Linked DNA regions of Flavivirga eckloniae. The protein of the gene in region 1 interacts with the protein of each later gene in a pairwise test. Links are inferred from orthologs where the notes say so. Each region holds a gene or a part of one and is shown on either strand. Other genes may lie near its edges.

What was found. Proteins that work in one complex are often made in the same cells at the same time.
Region 2: the proteins of tpiA (region 1) and pepT interact in binary tests that used the Escherichia coli proteins (3 or more experiments, as listed by UniProt). The link is inferred for Flavivirga eckloniae from one-to-one orthologs.

The regions. Positions count from the first base shown.
Region 1 is NZ_CP025791.1:4,904,745-4,910,736, reverse strand. The notes cover bases 1,944-4,832. They hold tpiA (triose-phosphate isomerase), read right to left. Parts: upstream 3,819-4,832; coding sequence 3,069-3,818; downstream 1,944-3,068. Other genes in these bases: C1H87_RS20140 (ABC transporter permease), read right to left, coding at 4,405-4,832; C1H87_RS20145 (TlpA family protein disulfide reductase), read right to left, coding at 3,903-4,394; prmA (50S ribosomal protein L11 methyltransferase), read right to left, coding at 2,094-2,933. Also shown: C1H87_RS20175 (MBL fold metallo-hydrolase), read left to right, coding at 1-335; C1H87_RS20170 (heavy-metal-associated domain-containing protein), read left to right, coding at 337-606; C1H87_RS20165 (ATP-dependent Clp protease adaptor ClpS), read right to left, coding at 610-885; C1H87_RS20160 (M57 family metalloprotease), read right to left, coding at 988-1,872; more of C1H87_RS20140, read right to left, coding at 4,833-5,481; C1H87_RS20135 (BT_3928 family protein), read right to left, coding at 5,488-5,992. UniProt on the Escherichia coli protein: Involved in the gluconeogenesis. Catalyzes stereospecifically the conversion of dihydroxyacetone phosphate (DHAP) to D-glyceraldehyde-3-phosphate (G3P).
Region 2 is NZ_CP025791.1:1,203,770-1,209,707, reverse strand. Bases 1,303-4,137 are described here. They hold pepT (peptidase T), read right to left. Parts: upstream 3,427-4,137; coding sequence 2,179-3,426; downstream 1,303-2,178. Other genes in these bases: C1H87_RS04880 (quinone-dependent dihydroorotate dehydrogenase), read left to right, coding at 3,565-4,137; C1H87_RS04890 (hypothetical protein), read right to left, coding at 1,303-2,177. Also shown: C1H87_RS04900 (hypothetical protein), read right to left, coding at 1-153; C1H87_RS04895 (hypothetical protein), read right to left, coding at 259-1,266; more of C1H87_RS04890, read right to left, coding at 1,296-1,302; more of C1H87_RS04880, read left to right, coding at 4,138-4,596; C1H87_RS04875 (T9SS-dependent choice-of-anchor J family protein), read right to left, coding at 5,074-5,938. UniProt on the Escherichia coli protein: Cleaves the N-terminal amino acid of tripeptides.

The DNA.
Region 1 (5,992 bases):
CCATAGAATCTATTTCAGTAGATGAGTTTAGTAACCGCTTTAAAAGTGGCGATATAACCACCCTTGACGTTAGAAAAGACGGTGAATATAAATCAGAGCACTTGGAAGGCGATTCTGTGCAGCATTTTGCCTTAGATTATATTAATGACAACATGAATGCTATAGATAAAACCAAAACGTATCATCTGCATTGTGCTGGCGGATATCGTTCAGTTATCGCAGCATCTATTTTAAAAGCAAGAGGGTTTGATGTTATAGATATTGCCGGAGGCTTTGCAGCTATTAAAAAAACAGATTTACCAACAACTGCGTTTGTTTGTCCATCAACGTTATAAAATGAAAACAACTTTAGAAATACAAAACCTTAAATGTGGTGGCTGTGCCAATACAATTATCAGTAAATTATCGGAACTAGAAAACATAAGTGATGTCTCAATTAGCAATGAAGACCATACCGTTTCTTTTTCTTATGAAAACGACAACGTGTTTACTGAGGCTAAACAATTATTGCATAAAATTGGTTACCCGACTGTTGGAGAAAAAAATGCATTAACAACAAAAGCAAAATCTTTTGTTAGTTGCGCAATCGGTAGAATGAATGGTTAATGCTTAAACGATTTCGGCGCTTAACCCTGCATCAAGAAGCATAGAACAGCGAGGTTTTAAATCTTCGTAAGGTCCTGTTTTAACAGTACACTTTCCTTTGTAATGAACTATTAACGAGCATTGTTCTGCCTGCTCTGAAGTATGTTCACAAGCATAAATAAGTGTTTCTATAACATGATCGAACGTATTAACATCGTCATTAAATAGTACTATTTCACGTTGAGTGACTATTTCTTCCTCAAGTAATAATTCTTCTGATGCTTTTTCTTTAGTGCTCATTTTTTAATTTTTAACTAAAATAATTTATTTTTTTAAAACAAAAACAAAAGGACACCAAAAAAGGTGTCCTTTTTAAATATAAAGCTATTTTTATCGAGAATACTAGTACATATACTGTAGTCCAATAATGTCATCGGCATCAAATTCTCCATCTACAGAAGAATTGAAACAAGCCAACATAATTGAATTCGGATTATAACCTGCTGATGTTCCAGGAATTGCATTTGCGCCTACTCCAGCCAGTCCTTCATTTATATTTTGGCCACAACTTTGTCTTGTTTGCCAATCTGTATGTCTAAACCCAACCGAATGTCCTATTTCATGCGTAATTACATGTTCTATAACATCAACATTAAAACTGTTTAAACCGAATATTTGAACAAACTTATAGGGGTTTCCACTAGCAGATGGAAAACCGGCAGATCCTCCAGAGCCAAATTGAAATGGGTTATTGTAAACAACCATGTCCTTAGGTCCGTAGTTTGTACCAAAAGTTAACGTAAAAGAAATTGAAACGCCACTTAATGAGTTATAATTATTTACAGCCATCTGTAATGCATTTTGTTCTTTTGGACTCAAGCCATATCCGCCACCACCGGTGAAACCAATGATGCTTATATTTTTCCCTTGAGACACCAAATTATTGGTATGGTAGTTACGTTCTGTTTCACTACTACCTTTACTTCGTACTCTATTAAAATCTAACTGCATAATTTGTTCCTCCGTAAACATAAGATCTTCTTCTACCTGAATCATAGGTGTGGTTGTACCATCTGGTAATAAAAAATCGACAACCTTTACACCGTCTGTATTCAGATAAAAATCAGATAGTTTTTGTAACATCTCATCTGTTACTTTTAATTTATCTGTGGTAGCTTCTTCTTCTATTTGAGAATTATTATCGGTAGTGACATCCTCTTTTTGACATGATTGAAATAAAAAAGGGGACAATAAAATAGCGACTAAAAATATTTTAAATTTTTCCATGATTTTTAAGTTTTTAATTAATAAATAAAAGCTTCCGGAAACTGGTGCATAAGTTTTTCAGTCTCAGCATTCGATAAGGGTACTGAAAAAAATGTGCTTTAAAATAAATTTATTTCTATATAAATATAATCATTTAAAACAGAATAATTATGTGGTTTCCCCGCATAATAACAGGTTATTACTATGAAAATCAATGTTTTACTAAAAACACTTCAAAAAAACTATTCTTTTTTAAACTCTAAAGCTACCCAATTATTTCGCTCTAATTGAGATTGAAGTTCAAGATTGTTTGTATTGCATATTTTTTTTATAACAGGAATATCGTCGTTATAAAAACCGCTTAAAAACAAAGTCCCTTTTTTGTTTAAACAAGATGCGTAAGTCTCCATATCTTGTATTAAAATATTTCGGTTAATATTGGCAATAATTATATCGTATGTTTTGTTTTTTAAAACCGAAGCATCGCCTTCTATAACCGTTATGTGTTTACAATTATTACGATTTACGTTCTCTATACTGTTTAAATAACACCAGTTGTCATAATCTACGGCATCAATAGATCTTGCCCCTTTCATCTCTGTTAAAATAGCTAGCACTCCTGTACCACAGCCCATATCTAAAACAGATTTATCTGTAAAATCGTTGTTTAGTATGTGTTGAATCATCATATGCGTAGTTTCATGATGTCCGGTACCAAAGCTCATTTTTGGTTCGATAATAATATCGAACTTTGTATTAGGTTGTTCATGAAATGGTGCACGAACCGTACATATATTATCAACTACGATAGGATTAAAATTCTTTTCCCATTCCTGGTTCCAATTGGTCTGTTCGATCTCGCTAAAAGTAAAATTGATTTCAAATTCTTCTGAATCTAAAATTTGAATATCATCCAGTATTGTTGGGTTCCAATCTTCTTTTTGAATGTATGCAGTTACACCTTCCTGAGTTTCTACAAAACTCTCAAACCCCGAATATCCCAGTTCTGCAACGAGTATTTCTACTCCAGGTTCAATGGGATTTACTTTAAACTCGTAACCTAAATAAATAATGTTTGCCATAGTCGACTTTTTCGACTGCAAAGATAGAAGTAAATACCAAAACTTGTTCTTTTACACAAAAAAGTAAGGGTATTCCATGATCAATTAAAAATCACGGAATACCCTTACTAAAAAATGTATCTATTAAAAGGCTGTTTAAAAAGCGTTTACAATAGCAAAAAAGTCGTCTGCATTAAGCGAAGCTCCTCCTATTAAACCGCCATCTACGTCTGGTTTAGAGAAAATCTCTTGTGCATTGCCTGGCTTAACACTTCCTCCATAAAGTATAGAAACAGCGTCAGCTACTTCACTACCATATTTATCTGTTAACGTTTTTCTTATAAATGCATGCATATCTTGTGCTTGCTCAGGACTAGCTGTTTCTCCTGTACCAATTGCCCAAACTGGCTCGTAAGCCAATACAATATTTTTAAAAGCTGAAGCTTTTAAGTGAAATAAAGCATTTTTTATCTGACCTTCTACTATAACTTCTTGGTTGCCCGATTTTCTATCTTCTAACACCTCTCCAAAACAAAAAATAACGCGTAAGTTATTTGCTAGAACAGCATCTACTTTTTTAGCTAACATCTCGTCTGTTTCGTTAAAATATTCACGACGTTCGCTATGTCCTAAAATTACCGTTTCTACACCTACACTCTTAAGCATACTTGCGCTAATCTCACCTGTGTAAGCTCCATTTTCTGCAAAGTGTACGTTTTGCGCTATCACTTCAATACCTTCTCCTTTTAACGCTTCAGAAGCTTGGTACAAATTAGTAAATGTTGGTGCAACCATAACCTCGGCATTCGATGTTTTAGTTTTACCCTTTAACGCTTCAATTAATGATCCTGTTTGCGATAAATCATTATTCATCTTCCAGTTTCCTGCTACAATATTTTTTCTCATAAGCTTAGTTTAAATTTTCCTTTACAGGAGAAAAACGTAAATTAAATTTTGTTCAATATTTTGAAAATTACGCCGCTAAAATACTTAATTTTTAATAGCTTCTATAAGATTTTCGTCATCAGATTCAATAACATCAAATACAACGATTTCGCTGGCTTTATTTATGACCATATATCTGGGAATCCAACTAATATCTACAAAATCTGCAAAAGGACAATCCTCTCCATTTTGCATATAATAATGATCGCCTGCAACATCATACTTTTCAATCCCTTTCTTCCAAGATGCTTCCCCTCTATCCATTGATAAAAACACATACGACACGTCTTTATATTCCGTTTGTAATGCTTTTAACTTAGGCATTCCTTCAATACAATCTTTACACCAGGATGCCCATATATCAATAACTATGGTTTTTCCTTTATGCTTTTCTAAAATACTTTGAAAAGTTACTTCATTGCCTTGCAATGATATAAAGGTGTCGTTCAATGCTTCGGTTGAAAATTGTACAGGATCATTACTATTACAGCTAAAAAAGCCGATCAATAATAGTACTAAGAGGTAATTCGTCTTCATTATAAATGCGTTATTGCAGCTTCACTTTTGGATCTAACCATACATAAATTAAGTCTACCAAAATATTTATGATTATAAAAAGCAGGGCTATAATTAGTACCGATCCCATAATTACAGGCAGATCTAATGTGTTTAGTGCGTTTACAATTTCTTTTCCCAAACCATTCCAGCCAAAAATATACTCTACAAAAACAGCTCCTGCCAACATAGATGCAAACCAACCAGATATTGCTGTAACTACAGGGTTTAATGCATTCTTAACAGCATGCTTTCTTATAATTTGAAATTCACTTAGTCCCTTAGCACGGGCGGTGCGAATATAATCCTGATTAAACACTTCTAACAAGGAATTCCGCATAAGCTGAATAACTACTGCTAATGGACGAATACCCAGTACTGTAGCTGGCAGTATTAAGTTTTTCCATTTTATGTGCATAGCTTCCCCAAAATCGTCCAATTCGTATAAACTGCCTGTCATTTCTAAATTTGTGTACTCATGCAGTATATACCCAAAAAACCAGGCAAATAAAATGGCACTAAAAAATGAGGGGATGCTCATACCTAAAGTACTGAATATCTGAATGAATTTATCTAACCATCGATCTTTAAAAAGTGCAGAAACTATTCCCAATAAAACACCTAAAATCATGGCTATTATAATGGCTGTTACTGCTAATACAAAGGTGTTTGGTAACGTTTCCCCCAACACCTCACTTACTTTTTTACCTTGTTTTGTAAATGATTCCCGCAAATATGGAAACTTTAAAACCACTGTTGTGTTTCCTATAGAAAACAGTCTTGTGGCTTGATACTTTCCTTTGCTCAGAAAGGTATAATCGTCTTGATTTTTTGAATGAAATGAAATGGGCAACAAATCGTTTAAATAATACAAATACTGAGTACTTACAGGTTTATCGAAACCATATTTTTGTTTTACAATTGCCAATTGTTCACTGTCTTCATTCTGTCCCAACATCATTTGCGCCGGGTCACCGGGAAGAACATTAAATAAAAAGAAAATAACAGTCACCACTCCAAATAATGTGAGTAAGGCGTATGAGGTTTTATTTAGTAAGTAGCTTATCAAATATGTTTATTCTACTTTTAGTTTAACGTCGATAATACTGGTATAAAGAATACTGTCTCTGGCATATAGTTCGCTCAACCGTAAAGAATCCTTCACCACATTGACACTTTCTATGTTTTCTTCATTCAAAGCATCAACATCATCTTCAGTGGCAGCTTGATCGTTTATAAAATAGGCCACAGTTTCTTCTTCAACTTCTGGCTCTGGCCTTCTTTCTACCTTTGGCAACTCTAATTTGTGAATATCGTTCCAATGTACTTTCTGTTTTACGGTACCGTTATCCAGTTCTAAAACTCCCGGATTGGAACGTACAACCGTTTTAAGGGCTTTTTCATCACACAGATAAAACTCAAAATCAATATTGTAAGCTTCTTTTATACGTTGCTTGGCTTCCTCGCCAGAAGCAGTTAAACCAATTAACCTATAGCCTTGCTTAATAGCATCGTCTTGTAAAGCTTTTAATTTTAAAGCACCTCCTCTTTCAATTTTTTCCAAACTATAAGATACAATT
Region 2 (5,938 bases), 3.7 Mb from region 1 along the record:
TTTGTACGGATTGGTTTGGCGAGTTGAGGATATATTATTTAAAAAATCCAGTGTTGCATAGTTTTTCGAAAACTCAACCTGAAATGTCATGTTTTGCGAATAACTGTGTATAAAGAATAGAATTAGGAAAAGAACCGTTACGAGTTTTTTCATGGTTTTTTGGGGATTTAAAGGCGGGGTTTTATTTAGAACGTAGTGAAAGCTTGTTGTACAAAGCATTATATGTCATTCAGAATGAACACTTTTGGGACTGCCTCATTAAATATTATTGATATAATTTTTAAACTCATTTTTGTTATCTATGTACAACGCCAAAACTTTAAATTTTCTTTTAATACCATAAAGTCCAATTAATGTTTGTTCGGTTTTTAATTTAATGATAACGTTGTGACTTTCCAGTTCTCCTAAAAATGATAATCTTTGAACAGCTTTGTCCTTTTCAAGATCTTTTGACGATAGCTCTATGGAATCAATATTTTCTATAGCGATAGTGCATTCGGTCATGATGCCGTATCGCAGATAGAGTTTGTTGTTTTCAATTGAAATGGGACGTTTTGTCATCGATTTTAAAAAACCGAAAATCTGAATACCGGAATAAATACTGAGGCATGTTAAAATCCATGCCGCTATATTACTCCACTTAACGAGCAATGCATGTAAAACAAAGGTTTCTATAGCTACAATAAGTATTATGGCAATTAGTAATGTTGGTGTACCACTGTTCTTGTGGTATGAGAATTCATTACTGCTTAATTCTCTTTTTTTCCAATATATAAAGCCATAATAAAACACCGCAATTTCTGTTACAAATGGAATAACTACTGGTTTAGGCAGTATGTTATAACAGGTCTTTTTTAGCGTTGTAAAAAAGTCGAACGAAGCCGTTTTTTCATGTTTGAAACGTTTTATGCCTTTTCGAACATTGTAGATTATAAACGCTAAAATTGATAGCTCCATAAGAGGAAATACCCAGGTTTTAAAAAGGTTTAGGTAATACTGGTTTTCCGAAGGAAGTATTAACGAACAAACAATCATTCCAAAAATGATAAAAGGAACAATCGTTGTTTTGGGAATGTTGGTTTTCCTAATGAGTAAAAAATAGACTAAAGGAACGGTTAATAACAAATCGCATGTAATACCAATAGCTAAACTAGTTGGGTTCGATTGAAAAACGGATGATTTAGCGATTAAAACCATCAACCCTATAATCAATAACGGAATTCCGAAAATTATTAGATGCCTTTGAAAGGTTATTGCTTTATTCATTTTGTTCCTTATTAAGCCCTAAAAAAGTGCTATTGTGTTATGGCATTTATCTTTAAAGTAAATTTGTAATTGAAATTTACAACATTATTTTCAAATAGTATTTCATCATAACTAAGATAAGATTCTAATGATACTTTATTTATATGCTTATCTTTAATGTTGACCTCTATTTTACCCTTAGATTTTACATTTAAATTAATGATATTGTTAGGTACTTCCTCTTTATTTAATTCAACTATACCTTCAACATCAAAATACGCTTTGTCTGCTTTAACTTTTGTAAGGGTGAATTTATTTTTTGTGTTGTTGCTAATAATGTCCTTAATAGGAGCATTCTCCAACATTGCTGGCTTTTCTGCTAATAATAGTCTGAGAGGTTTCTCTAGAATGAATGAATCACCTATGGATAAAGCATTATCGGGAAAGAAAACGGTACTTTCAACATTTTTATAATATAGTTTTATCATGGATTCGTTTTTGCTTTTTAGATTATCAACAAAAACTTCATCTATCTGAACTTTATTTTTAGAATTAATTTTTCCAACCAGTTTCAAAGATTTAAAACCATGCTCTTTATTTATCTTTTCTCTCTCATAAAAGCCTTTATAAGAAAGTTGGTCAAACAATATTTTAATAGGTATGTTTCCTTCACTATCAAGATTGAAAGTTGATATTTTCATTCTAAAAGATTCCTCTTTACCGGACTTTAAACTTTTAACAGACCCAATAGAGTCTAACATTCGTTTCATATCCTTATCAACATCCTTAAACGTATTTATGCTAGATGTCTCTTTTATTCTGTATGTATAAGTCTGGTTAGGTTCGTAAACGACTTTAATATGATAGTTTTCGGTTTGAGAGGAGCTTAAGAAAGTACAAAACAGGAATAAAAAGAATATATAATGTTTCAAATTAATTCAATTTTTTTTCTAAAGCTGTTAATTCTGCAATTTTGCAGATCACCTCAGTGGCTTTAATCATACTCTCAACAGGAACGTATTCATAACGTCCATGAAAATTATGTCCACCAGCAAAAATATTGGGGCAGGGAAGTCCCATGTAGCTTAATTGCGAACCATCGGTACCACCTCGAATGGCTTTTATAAGCGGTTGTATACCCAGTTGTTTCATGGCTTTTTCTGCAATATCTACAATATGCATTACAGGCTCAACCTTTTCTTTCATATTGTAATATTGATCTTTTATTTCGGTAGTAATAGCCTCTCTGCCGTATTGGGAATTTAATTCGTTGGTTAATTTTTGCATCACTTCTTTACGTGCTTCAAAATGTCCTCGATCATGATCGCGAATAATATATTCTAAAATCGTTTCTTCAACATCACCTTTCATGTTATGCAAATGGAAAAAACCTTGATAGCCTTCTGTATGTTCTGGGGTTTCCAGTCGTGGTAACGAATTAATAAACTCCTGTGCGATATACATAGAATTTATCATTTTACCTTTAGCATATCCTGGGTGTACAATTTTACCTTTAACGGTTACCACCGCACTTGCGGCATTAAAGTTTTCGTATTCTAATTCGCCTATTTGGCTACCATCTATGGTGTAAGCCCAATCTGCACCAAATTTTTCAACATCAAATTTATGTGCTCCTCTTCCAATTTCTTCATCGGGAGTAAAACCAACCCTAATTTTTCCATGTTTAATTTCCGGATGGTTTATTAAGTATTCCATAGCCGAAACAATTTCACAAATACCGCCTTTATCGTCGGCACCCAAAAGTGTAGTGCCGTCTGTTGTTATTAAGGTTTGGCCTTTGTATAGTAATAAATCCTCAAAATAACCTGGAGATAGTACGATGTTTTCTTCTGAATTTAAAACAATATCCTTACCATCATAGTTTTCTATAATTTGAGGATTTACATTGGCTCCTGTAAAATCTGGTGAGGTATCGAAATGAGAAATAAATCCTATAGTCGGTACATCGTATTCTACATTAGCAGGTAATGTAGCCATAATGTACGCGTTATCGTCAATGGTAACATCTTGCAAACCAATAGATTTAAGCTCTTCGGCCAGTTTGTTGGCCAAATCCCATTGTTTTTTGGTACTTGGTGTTGTATTTGATGATGGATCTGATTCGGTATCGATAGTAACGTAACTTACAAATCGTTTTATGATGTTTTCTTTTGAAATCATTTTAAATAAACTTTGGTATGGTTTAGTATGAAAATACTTAGTGTTTGTTATGGGTTTAAAAATACGATTATTAATTTTTTTTGCTCTTAGAATTGTGCAATTTTTTATTTAGAAGTACTTTTGCATAAATAATACCGGATGTACAAATTATTACTTCGCCCTCTATTTTTTTTATTCGACCCAGAAAAGATTCACCATTTTACATTTTCACTTATAAAAGTCACATCTAAAATACCTGGCTTTGCAGCTCTTTTTAGAAGTTTATATGTGGTTAAAGGTGCCAAATTAAAGCGGAACCTGTTTGGTTTAACGTTTAAAAATCCGGTAGGTTTGGCTGCTGGTTTCGATAAAAATGCTGTGCTATACAATGAGTTGGCAAATTTCGGGTTCGGTTTTATAGAAATTGGTACGGTAACTCCAAGGGGACAGGTAGGAAACCCTAAGAAAAGATTATTCAGACTTAAGGATGATCAGGGAATTATTAACCGAATGGGGTTTAATAACGAGGGAGTAGAAGCTGCCATTTCTCAATTAAAGAAGAATCAGGGTAAATTGATTATTGGAGGTAATATTGGAAAAAACACCGATACGAAACCAGAGGATTATACTAAAGATTATTTGGAATGCTTTAATGCATTGCACCCTTATGTTGATTACTTTGTACTTAATGTAAGTTGCCCGAATGTGGGGAGCCATGCCAAATTAAATGATAAAGATTATTTGGAAGAGCTTATTGGTGCGGTACAAGAGGCTAATGCTTCATTCGAAAGCAAAAAACCAATTCTGTTAAAAATAGCACCAGATTTAAATAATGGTCAATTGGATGAGATTGTAGAACTTGTTGCAGATACAAAACTGGATGGGGTTATTGCCAGTAATACATCTATGGACAGAAGCGATTTAAAAGCTTCGGAAGCATTACTTGAAAATATTGGTAACGGAGGTTTAAGCGGCCAACCCATAAAGGATAAAAGTACAAGTGTTATTAAGTATTTATCTGAAAAAAGTAACAAAGCATTCCCTATTATTGGAGTAGGAGGTATTCATTCTGCAGAGGATGCTCTTGAAAAAATAGATGCTGGTGCCGATTTAGTACAAGTTTATACCGGGTTTATTTATGAAGGTCCGAGTCTTGTAAAGAAAATTAATAAGGCATTGCTTAAAAGGTAGTTTTTATTCCTGCCTTAATGAACTACGATGTACCAACAAATATGGCTGCATATTAAATAATAATTTTACAAAGATAGACACTAATTTTACGAATTATCACAAATGATTCTAAATATAGATTGTTTACTAATAAGTAATCTGTGTTTGCTTATTAGTAAACTAAAGCGCAGAGATATAATAGGATTAAATCGGGTTTGGATTGTAAAAACAGACTGAAAGTATGATTCGTGATTATGAATAGTATAGAGAGCAATCCATTATATTGAGGTTTTATTCGTGTAAATCTGTGTAATTCGTGGCTTGATTAAAAAGATGTGGGGACACTATAGCTTACAGAAACAAGTTCAGCACAGACCGAAGTAATGACAAAAACGGATATTAATTTTTTTGAAAAAGCTAAGTTGATGTCAGCTTGGTTAAAACTAGTTAGAATCAAGTCTTAATTCTAAAAGCGAAGCGGTCTTACGTCTTTCCTTTTTACTTAACTATCTTTTTTACAATTCTGGAATTCTTGCCATTTATAGATATAAAGTAGGTTCCTGAAGATAGACTACTCACATCAATAGGGTGATTTGTTAGTGTTCCCGATAAGAATATTTGTCCAACCAAGTTAGAAATTTGATAATTTAAAGTACCATTCGTATTTCTGGAGTTAATATAAAGTGTCGCATTGGTAATTGGGTTCGGATACACTTTTATATCCAATAGCGTGTCAACACTATTAGGAACCTCTTTGATGCTTTTAATAAGAATATCGTCTATAGCAATATCTCCATCCCAATGGGTACCTCTTACAGCTCTAAAACGAACTTTTATGGTTTCGTAAGCATAAGACGATAAATCGATTGTGCGTTTTAAAAACGCATCCTCTTGATTAGCTTGCTGATTTCCGTAAAGCGCAGGGATAACATCATTAATATAACCATCGTTAGTTTTAATATCTACGTGCAACTCTCCTGTGTTTTTGCCATACATATGGTATGAAAACTCCAGTAAGGTATTTGTATTAGTTATATTGATACACGGGGAAATAAAGGTGGCAACATCTCCAGGTTCTGCTCCCGAAGCTTCTGCATAAATATATGTACCGGTATTATCCTCGGATGTATTATCGCTTAAAGGTCCCGTATCGTCCGAGGCTGTTTTTCCAGAATTAGAGTACCAGCTGTAACCGCTATTAGAGTCGTCTATTACAGTCCAACCGTTATCTTCAGCCATTTCAAAATCTTCGAAATCCTCGTGGTTAGGATCTATTTCCGTTCCAACCTTTATAAACTTTGAAAATGTTCGCTTTATAGTTTCCGATGTATTGGAAACAGTAAGCGTTACATCATATATTCCT